2 regions of the Sporosarcina siberiensis genome follow, and region 1 is predicted to be linked to the other one. Evidence: a T-box and tRNA genes for the amino acid it is inferred to sense, from the RefSeq annotation. Region 1 holds a T-box; the other holds one or more tRNA genes.
The links. A T-box is a leader RNA that pairs with one kind of tRNA and senses whether it is charged. The one in region 1 lies ahead of alaS (alanine--tRNA ligase), so its partner is inferred to be a tRNA-Ala.
Positions count from the first base shown of each region.

Region 2: it encodes a tRNA-Ala, which carries the amino acid that the T-box ahead of alaS (alanine--tRNA ligase) is inferred to sense. The anticodon was not compared.

Region 1 covers NZ_JBHUGI010000006.1:341,548-347,261, forward strand. The annotation lists gene ACFSFY_RS04615 (tetratricopeptide repeat protein) at 1-387, shown strand, start outside; gene recD2 (SF1B family DNA helicase RecD2) at 401-2,833, shown strand; T-box leader at 2,872-3,078, shown strand; gene alaS (alanine--tRNA ligase) at 3,183-5,714, shown strand, end outside.
Region 2 covers NZ_JBHUGI010000034.1:336,267-341,980, reverse strand. The annotation lists gene ACFSFY_RS15615 (ABC transporter ATP-binding protein) at 1-65, shown strand, start outside; gene ACFSFY_RS15610 (ABC transporter ATP-binding protein) at 46-1,875, shown strand; gene ACFSFY_RS15605 (YusW family protein) at 2,170-2,643, opposite strand; gene ACFSFY_RS15600 (DUF2804 domain-containing protein) at 2,735-3,754, opposite strand; tRNA gene ACFSFY_RS15595 (tRNA-Ala) at 3,823-3,895, shown strand; gene ACFSFY_RS15590 (amidase domain-containing protein) at 4,059-4,544, shown strand; gene ACFSFY_RS15585 (DegV family protein) at 4,620-5,468, opposite strand; gene ACFSFY_RS15580 (nitroreductase family protein) at 5,637-5,714, shown strand, end outside.

The sequences.
Region 1 (5,714 bases):
GAGCTTGCAGTTCGTAAAGGTGTAGACGAATCCGATGCGTATTTTATGCTCGCGAAAAGTCTTGAACGTATGGATAAAGCAAAATTAGCACTCCCGTATATGCAACGTGCAGCTGAACTTGCCCCTGAAGATTTAGAAGTAAGATTATCTTATGGAATTATTCTTGCAAATTTGGAGCTCTTCCAAGAAGCTGAAAAGGAATTTCTTTTTATTCTTGATAAAGAAGAAAGCAATGCAGATGCTCATTATAATATTGGATTTCTTTACGCGGTATCTTCCGATCGAAAAGAGGATGCTTTGGCCCATTTAAAACAAGCATTTACTATAGAAGATGATTATGAACAAGCTCGCTATATTTACGACATGATTCAACAAAGTGAAAACTAAGGAGATGTTGGCTATGGAAGAAACAGAAGAAATATTTCTGGTCGGACGACCGGTTGTGACAATCTTCCATAATCCGGATAATCTTTTTACAATCATTAAATTAAAGGTTCAGGAAACGAATAGCGGTAATGAAGATAAAGAAATCATTGTAAAAGGAAATTTTCCGCGACTGACACCTGACGATGATTACAAGTTCACAGGAAGACTTGTCAAACATCCAACCTATGGTGTTCAGTTTGACGTACATACTTTTGCTAAAGAAATGCCTGCTACTGAAACAGGTCTCATTCATTATTTGTCAGGGGATTTATTTCCAGGGATTGGGATGAAGACAGCTGATACAATTGTTAAAACGCTTGGCAAAGATGCAATCAAGCTGATTTTAGACGATTCCACAGTTCTAGATAAAGTACCTAAGCTTTCTAAGGAAAGGAAAGAAACTCTCGTTTCAGTCCTCGAACAAAATATGGGGCTTGAGCGGACGATTATCCAACTTAATGAATGGGGATTTGGCCCGCAAATTGCCATGCGAATCTACCAAACATATCGAGAAGATTCTCTTTCCCTACTAACAGAAAACCCTTATCGTTTAACTGATGAAATTGAGGGAGTAGGGTTTCAGCGAGCCGATGATCTTGGAAAGAATTTAGGGATTATTGGAGATCATCCCTCGCGAATTAAGGCAGCAATACTGTATTCCATGAATCAGGCCGTTCAATCGGAAGGACATGTTTATTTAGATGGTGAGGAAGTATTGCCACTAGTAAAACGTCTTCTGGAAATGAGTCAATCTTTCGAAATTCAATTTAATTCGATATCCGACGCAATTATCCAACTTGTTGAAGAAGGGAAAATAGCTGTGGAAGGACGTAGAATCTATCTACCGTCTCTTTATTTCTCGGAGATTGGAATTGCTTCGAAAATTAGCCGCTTATTGGAAAATGAAACAAAAGAACAATTTCCCGTGTCCGAAATTAGAACAGCGATTGGAGAAGTAGAAGAGCGGATTGGCGTCAACTATGCTGAAACGCAAGTTGCTGCAATTGAAACTGCACTTCATTCACCAACAATGATTCTTACGGGTGGACCGGGAACAGGTAAAACAACTGTCATCCAAGGTTTTGTTGAAGTGTATGCACAGTTGCACGGGTTATCACTTGACCCGCTAGAATATTCTAAAAAGAACGAAGTCTTTCCCATTATATTAGCAGCACCAACGGGTCGAGCTGCAAAACGAATGTCGGAGTCTACTGGATTGCCCGCAATGACTATTCATCGTCTTCTTGGTTTTACAGGTCGAGAAAAAGATGAGGAAACAGAGCGTGAAATCGAAGGGAAACTTGTAATCATTGACGAAATGTCGATGGTCGACACTTGGCTTGGACACCAATTATTAAAAGCACTTCCAAATGATGTGCAAATATTGTTTGTTGGAGACCAAGACCAGTTGCCATCCGTAGGTCCTGGACAAGTATTGAAAGATATGCTTACTTCTGGCAAGGTTCCAGTCATTGAACTTACAGAGATTTATCGTCAGAGTGCGGGTTCAACAATAATTGAAATGGCACATATGATAAAAAGATCTGAATGGAAAGACGATATAACAAATAAAACATCCGATCGATCTTTTATAAAAGCGGATAGTGAAAGTATTCTTGAAGTCGTTCAACAAATCGTGACAAATGCGATTTCTAAAGGACATACAATTAAAGAAATTCAAGTTTTAGCACCTATGTATAGAGGTCCGGCAGGAATAGATGCGCTGAATACGATGATTCAAAAAATGGTGAACCCACCGGGGCCTAAACGAAAAGAAGTTATTTTTGGTGAAGCCGTTTACCGTATTGGAGACAAAGTCTTGCAACTCGTGAACCAACCTGAAAGTAATGTGTTTAACGGGGATATGGGTGAAGTCGTCGCAATTCTTAAAGCAAAAGAAACGATTGATAAAAAAGAATTGCTTGTTGTCTCTTATGACGGAATTGAAGTGAATTATGAACGAAGTGATTTAAAGCAAATTACATTAGCGTATTGTTGTTCAATTCATAAGGCGCAAGGCAGTGAATTCCCAATCGTAATTATGCCCATTGTTCGAAGTCATCGAAAAATGCTGAAGAGAAATTTAATATATACGGGGATTACTAGAGCTAAAAACTTCCTCATTTTATGTGGGGAACCTTCCGAATTTAGAGCGGGCATTGCCCGAGCGGATGAGCTTGAAAGACAAACAACATTGAAAGAGCGTTTAACAGAAGAAACTATAGATCTTATAGAAACTACGAGTAAAAAGGAACCGGAGCATGAAGGTTCAAGTAGTTCGATTCAAGAAGAAGTTAAGGATGATCATTCAGTTTATAAATTGACAACAGAAACATTTGTCTCAATCAATCCAATGATTGGTATGGATGGCATCACTCCTTACACTTTTTTCGAAGCTGCTGATTGACATGAGCTCGGAACTTTTCTATACTTCATTTAAATAGATGTAATGCTTTGACGGAGAAAGTACACACCCAGTTACGTAAAGAAAGAAGCCCCTAGGCTGAGAGGGCTTTCGTTAATAAAGTGTCGAAAGCTACTCCTGAGTGCAGTTCAACACTGCCGTTCGCCGCGTTAAGGCAACCAGAGATACCGAAGTAATTATTCGGTAATTAGGGTGGTACCGCGAGATTTTGAATCTTCGCCCCTTGTATTTAGGGGCGGGGATTTTTTAGATTCAACAATTTCTGCGCTCGAGTTAGGTTTCTTCAGCTGATTTATTATTATGTTTTTAAACTATTTAGGGGGTTTTATGAATGCAAAAAAGAACGTCATCTGAAATCAGGCGATTATTTCTAGATTATTTTAAAGAACATGGGCACAGTGTAGAGGCTTCCGCTCCACTAGTTCCTATTGACGATGCATCTCTTCTTTGGATTAATAGTGGAGTAGCAACATTAAAGAAATATTTTGATGGAAGAATAATTCCGGATAATCCGCGTATCGTGAATGCCCAAAAATCAATTCGAACAAATGATATTGAAAATGTTGGGAAAACGGCACGACATCATACTTTTTTTGAAATGCTTGGTAATTTTTCAATTGGAGATTATTTCAAAGAAGAAGCCATTGTACGTGCGTGGGAGTTTTTAACGGATGTGAAATGGATTGGATTCGATCCGGAGCTTCTTTCGGTTACAGTTCATCCTGAAGATGAGGAAGCGTATGGAATTTGGAGGGATAAGATTCAAATTCCGGAAAGTCGAATTATACGATTAGAAGGAAACTTCTGGGATATAGGAGAGGGACCAAGTGGGCCCAACTCTGAAATCTTCTTTGATAGAGGACCAACTTATGGGGATGACTTTTCCGATCCTGAACTTTATCCGGGTGGAGAAAATGAACGGTACCTTGAGATTTGGAACCTTGTATTCTCTGAATTTAACCATAATCCAGACCATACCTATACACCCCTCCCGAAAAAGAACATCGATACTGGATTAGGACTTGAACGATTGGTTTCTGTTATTCAAGAAGTGCCAACGAACTATGATACAGACTTATTTATGCCAATCATTCAAGCAGTTGAAGGTATCTCTGGTGAAAAGTATGGAACGGATATTGAAAAGGATATGGCCTTCAAAGTCATTGCGGATCATATTCGGACAGTTTCGTTTGCTATTGGAGATGGTGCGCTTCCATCGAATGAAGGTCGTGGGTATGTACTAAGAAGATTGTTGCGAAGAGCCATCCGTTTTGCTATGAAACTGGGTATTAACCGACCTTTCATGTATGAACTTGTTCCTGTAACAGGAGATATCATGCATGATTTTTACCCTGAAGTACGTGAAAAACAAGAATTTATAATGAAAGTTATTAATAATGAAGAAGTCCGATTTCATGAAACGCTTAGTGATGGGATGAGTTTATTAACTAAGGTCATTGAAAATGCTCAATCATCAGGCTCAACTATTGTTCCCGGTGTCGATGCATTCCGGCTTTATGATACGTATGGTTTCCCGATTGAACTAACTGAAGAATTTGCTGAAGAAGTGGGTTTTACTGTCGATCAAGAAGGTTTTAATAAAGAGATGGAAAGTCAAAGAGTACGTGCACGTTCAGCGCGTCAAGATGTCGATTCAATGCATGTGCAATCGGGAGTTTTAGGAGACATTCATCATCCTAGTGAATTTCTTGGTTATTCCCAACTTGAATGCGAGTCGACTGTAGTTGCATTGTTACAAAGTGGCGAAGAAATAAAAGCTGCATCAGAGGGCGATGAAGTACAATTCATACTCGATCGAACTCCTTTCTACGCTGAAAGTGGAGGTCAAGTAGCGGATATTGGCACAATTTCAAATGATTCATTTATTGCGGATGTTAAAAATGTTAAAAAAGCACCTAATGGACAAAATTTACATGTAGGAGTCATTCGTTCCGGAGAATTGGTTGAAGGTTCTAAAGTTCATGCTGCGGTAAATAAAGACGCTCGAAAACGAATTGTTCAAAATCATACCGCAACACATCTTCTTCATAAGGCACTTAAAGAAGTGTTAGGAGATCATGTTAACCAAGCGGGATCATATGTTGGACCAGATCGTTTAAGATTCGATTTCTCTCATTTTGGGTCGGTGACAAAAGAAGAACTAGAACAAATCGAACAAATTGTAAACACTCAGATATGGTCTGATTTTGCCGTGGAAATTGTCGAAAGACCAATTGAAGAAGCAAAAAAACTTGGTGCTATGGCTTTGTTTGGTGAAAAATATGGCGATGTTGTGCGAGTCGTGTCGATTGGTTCTTATTCAATCGAACTTTGTGGAGGTTGTCATATTGAATCCACGTCGAAAATCGGTATGTTCAAACTACTATCGGAGAGTGGAATAGGTGCGGGAACTCGACGAATTGAAGCTTTAACAGGTGAAGCTGCATTTTATGCATTCAAAGAGGAAGAAAAAGTTATGGATGACGCTGCTGCACTGCTGAAGTCTAACTCTAAAGATTTAGTAACTAAAATTACGTCTTTACTTTCGGAAATGAAAGAACTTCAACGAGAAAATGAATCACTTGCAGCAAAATTAGGTAATAGCCAAGTTGATGATATATTAGCCTCTGCAGAACAAATTGATGATATACTTGTAATTTCCTCACGAGTTGATGTGAAAGACAATAACGGTCTTCGTCAAATGATGGACGAATTGAAGAATAAACTGACATCAGGTGTAATTGTTCTTGGAGCTGCAGTGAATGGTAAAGTTATGCTCGTGTCAGGTGTTACTGAAGATTTAAAGACTGGGAACTATCATGCCGGTAAGATCGTCAATCATGTAGCGCAGCAATGCGATGGT
Region 2 (5,714 bases), on a different contig from region 1:
ACAGAAGAATTGCGGAATCGCAGTCGGAAGAGGAGGTGATAACCGATGTTACGCATCCTTCGTAAACCATTTGGTTATGAACCGATTCTAACGAAAGAAGATATTAAAGGTCCCGCGAAAAAGAAAACAGAGCGTGCAAGAAACTGGAAATCGGTCCTACACCGAATTTGGCTACTTGTAGACGAACAACGAGCGCTTTTAATTACGGTTTTAGCACTCGTTTTTGTCAGTTCGGTCCTAGCACTTCTTGGACCAATCCTTGTTGGGAACATTTTGGACAATAATATTATAAAAGGTGAATTCACCAATCTTGGAAGTAAAATCGGTTGGCTTATCGCAGTTTATATTGGTTTATCCACCGCGCTGTACTTACAAAACTATTGGATGGTAGGGATTGCTCAGCAGACAGTTTATCGACTGCGTACAAGTTTATTTGCCCATCTGCAAAAACTACCCGTGACCTTTTTTGATAAAAGACAGCATGGAGAGCTTATGAGTCGGATGACGAACGATATTGAAAACGTCAGCCAGACCTTGAACACTTCATTTATACAGGTGTTTTCAAGTGTCTTGACGCTCGTTGGAACGACCGCGGTTATGTTGTATCTCAGTCCACTTTTAACTTTATTGACGATGAGTATTATACCGCTTATGTTCATAGCGATGCGGTGGATTACGCGTCGAACAAGTAAACTGTTTAAAGAACAACAAATTGCAGTTGGGGAATTAAACGGAATGATTGAAGAAACCATTTCGGGACAACGCATTGTGAAGGCTTTTTCTCAGGAAGCACGTGTTATGGAAGAGTTTAGAGAAAAAAGCGATCGTCTTCGTCGAACAGGTTTTTGGGCACTGACGTATTCGGGTTTTATTCCCAAAGTAATGAATACGTTAAATAATGCGAGTTTTGCTATCGTTGCAGGTGTGGGTGGGTTGCTTGCACTTAGAGGTGACGGTGCCGTGACGGTTGGAACGATCGTGATATTTACGGAACTCGCACGTCAGTTTACACGTCCGCTCAATGATTTAGCGAACCAGTTCAACACAGTTCTATCTGCCCTTGCTGGAGCGGAGCGTGTTTTCGGCATTATGGACGAACCGATTGAGAAAGATGATGCGACGGAGTATGAAGATATGTTGCTGAAAGGCGATGTTGAATTCCGTGATGTATCTTTCGGTTATGCGGTAGAAACGGATGGCTATACGATTGAAAATGTTTCATTTCATGTAAAAGCTGGTGAAACAGCGGCTTTTGTTGGTGCAACAGGAGCTGGAAAGACAACAATTATGCAACTTCTAGCGCGATTTTATGAAATTAATAAAGGTGAGATATTAATAGATGGCATTCCAATTCATAAGTTGCCGAGAAAAACACTTCGCAGTCAAACAGCGTTTGTTTTACAAGATCCATTTCTATTCGAAGCGACTGTTTTCGAAAACATTCGGTATGGAAAACTAGACGCGACAGATGATGAAGTCATTGCGGCAGCTAAAAAGGCGAATGCACATAATTTTATTGAAAAACTAGATGAAGGCTATGACACAGTTCTTACTGCGGACGGTGAAGAAATTTCACAAGGTCAAAAGCAATTGCTGTCCATTGCAAGGGCGCTTGTGGCAGATCCTGTACTTCTACTTCTTGACGAAGCGACAAGCAGTATCGACACGGTGACAGAGTTGGAAATTCAAGAAGCACTCGATCGCCTTATGGAAGGACGAACGAGTTTCGTCATCGCACACAGACTGAATACCGTTCGAAAAGCAAATACTGTTCACGTAATGGAACAAGGGCAGCTCATTGAATCGGGGAACCAAGAAGAACTCATCGAGCAACAAGGTGTTTTCTACAACATGTTGCGCGAATCTGAAATATAAGAATTCAAAAGAAAAAGCTGCAAGAGGATGATATCTTCTTGCAGCTTTTTTGATTTTGAACAAACGTTGTGAAGTTTTGGTGGAGTGTTGAGATGTTTAGTGTAAACGTTGCAAGGTTTTGATGGAGTGTTGCGAAGTTCTGTGGAAACGTTGTGAAGTTTGTGAAGCGTTGCGAGGTTTGGTTAAAACGTTGTGAAGTTCCGGTGAAAAAGTAAATTAAAAAGCACTAGGGTATCTATAACGAATAGACACTCTAGTACTTATTGGGAAAGTTTTTCTTACATTAAATAAAAGTTACTGTTCTTCTTCAATATCGAGTTTTGTACCGTCGTCGAAATCTATTTCTAAATCAAACTTTGAATACATATCAATTCCGTAATACTCTAATATCTTGTCGATCACATCTTGTTTAGAAGTGTCTTTTGTTATGAAAATGTCGACGAAAAGTTTGTTCAGTTCATTAAAAGCTTCCTCATCTTTTAGCTTTACGTTTTCAAGCTTATTTTCGAATTCAGCCTCAATCTTACTTTTCGATACATCATATTCGGCGTCAATTGCATCCTTACCATCGATTTCAATATCAAGATCGAATTTATTAAAACCATATCCATCGCCAGTCTCTATAGAGCCGCCGACTTTGTCTCTTTCAGGAATAACAAGAGCCTCTTCTGTGTTCTCTTTATCTGCATTCTTGCCTAAATTACCACAACCACCAACAATTAAAGCTCCGAGCAACAAAACAAATCCTAAGAATATAAACTTTTTCAAGTTTTCCACGGCCTTTCAAATTTAATTTCCCTATTCTTATTTTTACCTCTTTGTAAGGAAATTAAACAAAAAAGAATTGTCAGTCAAAAGATCACCATTTTGCGATGTGTTCTTCTGAACAACCAAGCATTTGCCGAATCTTTAGTTTGGAGTGGTTTTCTAATAGTATTTCTCCATCAAAATACCCCACTAGTTGATGTACCTCAGTTCGAACGATTTTAATGTTTGTCGCAGAAACACGTTCAAAAAAAGGTGTGAATGTTAGATTCACCGTATCGGAAAATTTCGTTTGTATTTTCCATTGGTTCATAAAGTTAGATGAATCATAAGTGAATATAACATCCTCATGAATTTTTGTCATAGCTCCATTGATGAATACTGCATTTTCAGTCATACCAGTACCATCAGTCCATTTTCCTCCGAAGTTTAGCCCGATTCTGCGACCGCCAAGTCGTTGAGAAGCCATAGCCCAATTCCACTCTGCATTTCGTGGCCAAATACCACGTCCATAATCAAGCACAGCAAAACTATAATCTGGATTAAAATCATATCTTTTATCGCCAATCTTTACAAAACCGGAAGTTGGAAGTGTATGGTGTTTGGCTGTGAATTGAAAAACGTTTCGACTTTTTGGGATTACAACATTCAAAGACTCATCATTTGGTGGATGAGTGATGTGTAAATCGGCGTGTAGTATTTCATTATCAAAATCAGGAATTGTTACGGAAAGATGAGTCTCTCCCTGAATGTGAAACATTTGAACGGTGAGATTATCATTTGTAAATTTAACGCTTTCAAGAACATTTTCGGGCATTTTTACGGATCGCCCCATTGGAATTGTTATTTGTTTTTCAAAAAAGCGCTGAGTTTCATAATCTAAAATATAAACAAAACAGACGACGGCATAGTCAATATGACTAATTGTTGCAGAAAACATGAGATTTTCTCCGTATACACACCAGTAATTCCACTTCTTTTTTTTCATGAAGTTTTTCGCTAAATTACTTTGGATTAAAGGATGCCGAGCAAAGCCGATTGCTTCTGGATTAAGCAATCCCTTGCTGTCGCAAAGTGTAACGGGTGCTGTGATTTCTCTTTCAACGTGCTGCATGCCGACTTCCCCCTGACTATTGTTTTTATAATGACTTATTGCTATACTTCTTATTGTACCAAATTAACGGGGGCTTAGCTCAGCTGGGAGAGCGCTTCGCTGGCAGTGAAGAGGTCGTCGGTTCGAGCCCGATAGTCTCCATAGGTAAGATGAAAGTGTTTCGGGATTTTTCCGAGGCACTTTTTTGTGGTTTAATATTGAGAAGTTGATTGCGATTGCATTTAAGTACTTCTTTCTTTTATTCAACCGAAATTGCATTCCTATCGTCTTTCATTCATAAGTTGTCAAAAGGAGGCTGTGTTTAATGTACGATAGGGAAGCGGCAGTTCAATATGCGAATAAGTGGTGGAACGACTACAACCCTGCATATCCGAAATTTGATGTAGATTGCACAAACTATGTATCACAATGTTTACGTGCGGGTGGGGCACCGATGTGGGGATATCCAAATCGTGAAAAGGGTTGGTGGGTTCAAGGGGGAACTTGGAGTTTAAGTTGGTCAACATCTCATTCACTTAGATGGTATTTAGGCACATCGAAAAAAGGATTGACTGCGACACGGGTAGCATCCGCAGATTTACTTGAACCGGGTGATGTGATCTCTTATGATTTTCAAAACGATGGAAGATACGACCATTCAACAATTGTTACTGCAAAAGTGGGTGGGGTTCCACTTGTCAATGCACATACGTATAACGTTCGGCAGCGGGATTGGGCGTACAAAGATTCCTATGCAAGCACACCAGATGCTAGGTATGTATTTTTTAAAATTAACGACCATTTTTCATGATGAAGATGTAAGGCATCTGGTAACTAGACATGAAAAAGACAGTTCATCTTTAAATAGATGAACTGTCTTTTTGAATTATTTTTCATACCATAAAACTGCAAGTGTACCTTCTCCGGCATGTACAGCTAGAACGGAACTCATTTCACCAATTTCAACTTCCATTCCAGGAACTTGTTCTTGAATAAGTTTTTTCAATTGATTGGCTTGTTCTATAACATTGCCTTGCATAAGATAGATTTTATGAATGCCATTTTTATGTGCCTCAATTACTTTATCAATCAAATATTGCATAGCACGTTTTTCGGAACGGACTTTAGCGATTGGTTCTAGTTCGCCAGAGGCATTGATGTGAACGATAGGTTTCACTTTTAATAGACTGCCGAGATAAAACTGTGCAGCACTCATGCGACCGCCTTTATATAACTGTTCTAAATTACCCATTAAAATATAGGTGTTACAACTGCCAACCATCTGGTCAAGTTCAACTTTAATTTCCGCTACGGTTGCACCATTTTTATGCATTTCCATGCCGTGTTGGAGGAGTCCTGTAATTCCGTAAGACAATTGAAGGGAATCGACAAATGTAATAGGGAACCCAGCAATTTCGGCGCCACCCATTGAAGAGTCGAGCGTTCCACTCATTTTTGACGATAAATGAACAGCAAATGCTTCTTCATAGTCTTCAGCAATTATTTTATATTTTTCTCCAAACTCTCCAGCTGAAGGTTGCGAAGTTTTAGGAAATTGGTCAGCGTTTCTAATTTTTGTATAGAGTTCCTCAGCTGTTAAATCGATACCATCTATATATTGGTCTTCTCCAAAATGGATATTTAGAGGTATCGAAAAGAAGTCTGGATTTTCTTGAAGTTCTTTTGGGATATAGGCAGTACTATCTACAATCCAGGCTATTGGTTTTTTTGCCAAAATAAAATCCCCCTTTTTAGTTGTTTTTACACACTATTAATATTATACCATGAAAAGTAATCAGAAAGTATTGTAAATAATGATTGGTTCGTTCAAATTCAAGGAATCGGCAAATAAAAACAAGTTAAGGTATAATGGAAAAAAGAACATCAAAAGGGGAAATGGTTAATGAATGAACAAGCCTTATCAGTAAGAGATGCAATCCTTACACGTCGTTCAATAAAAAATTTCAACGTACAGCCAGTG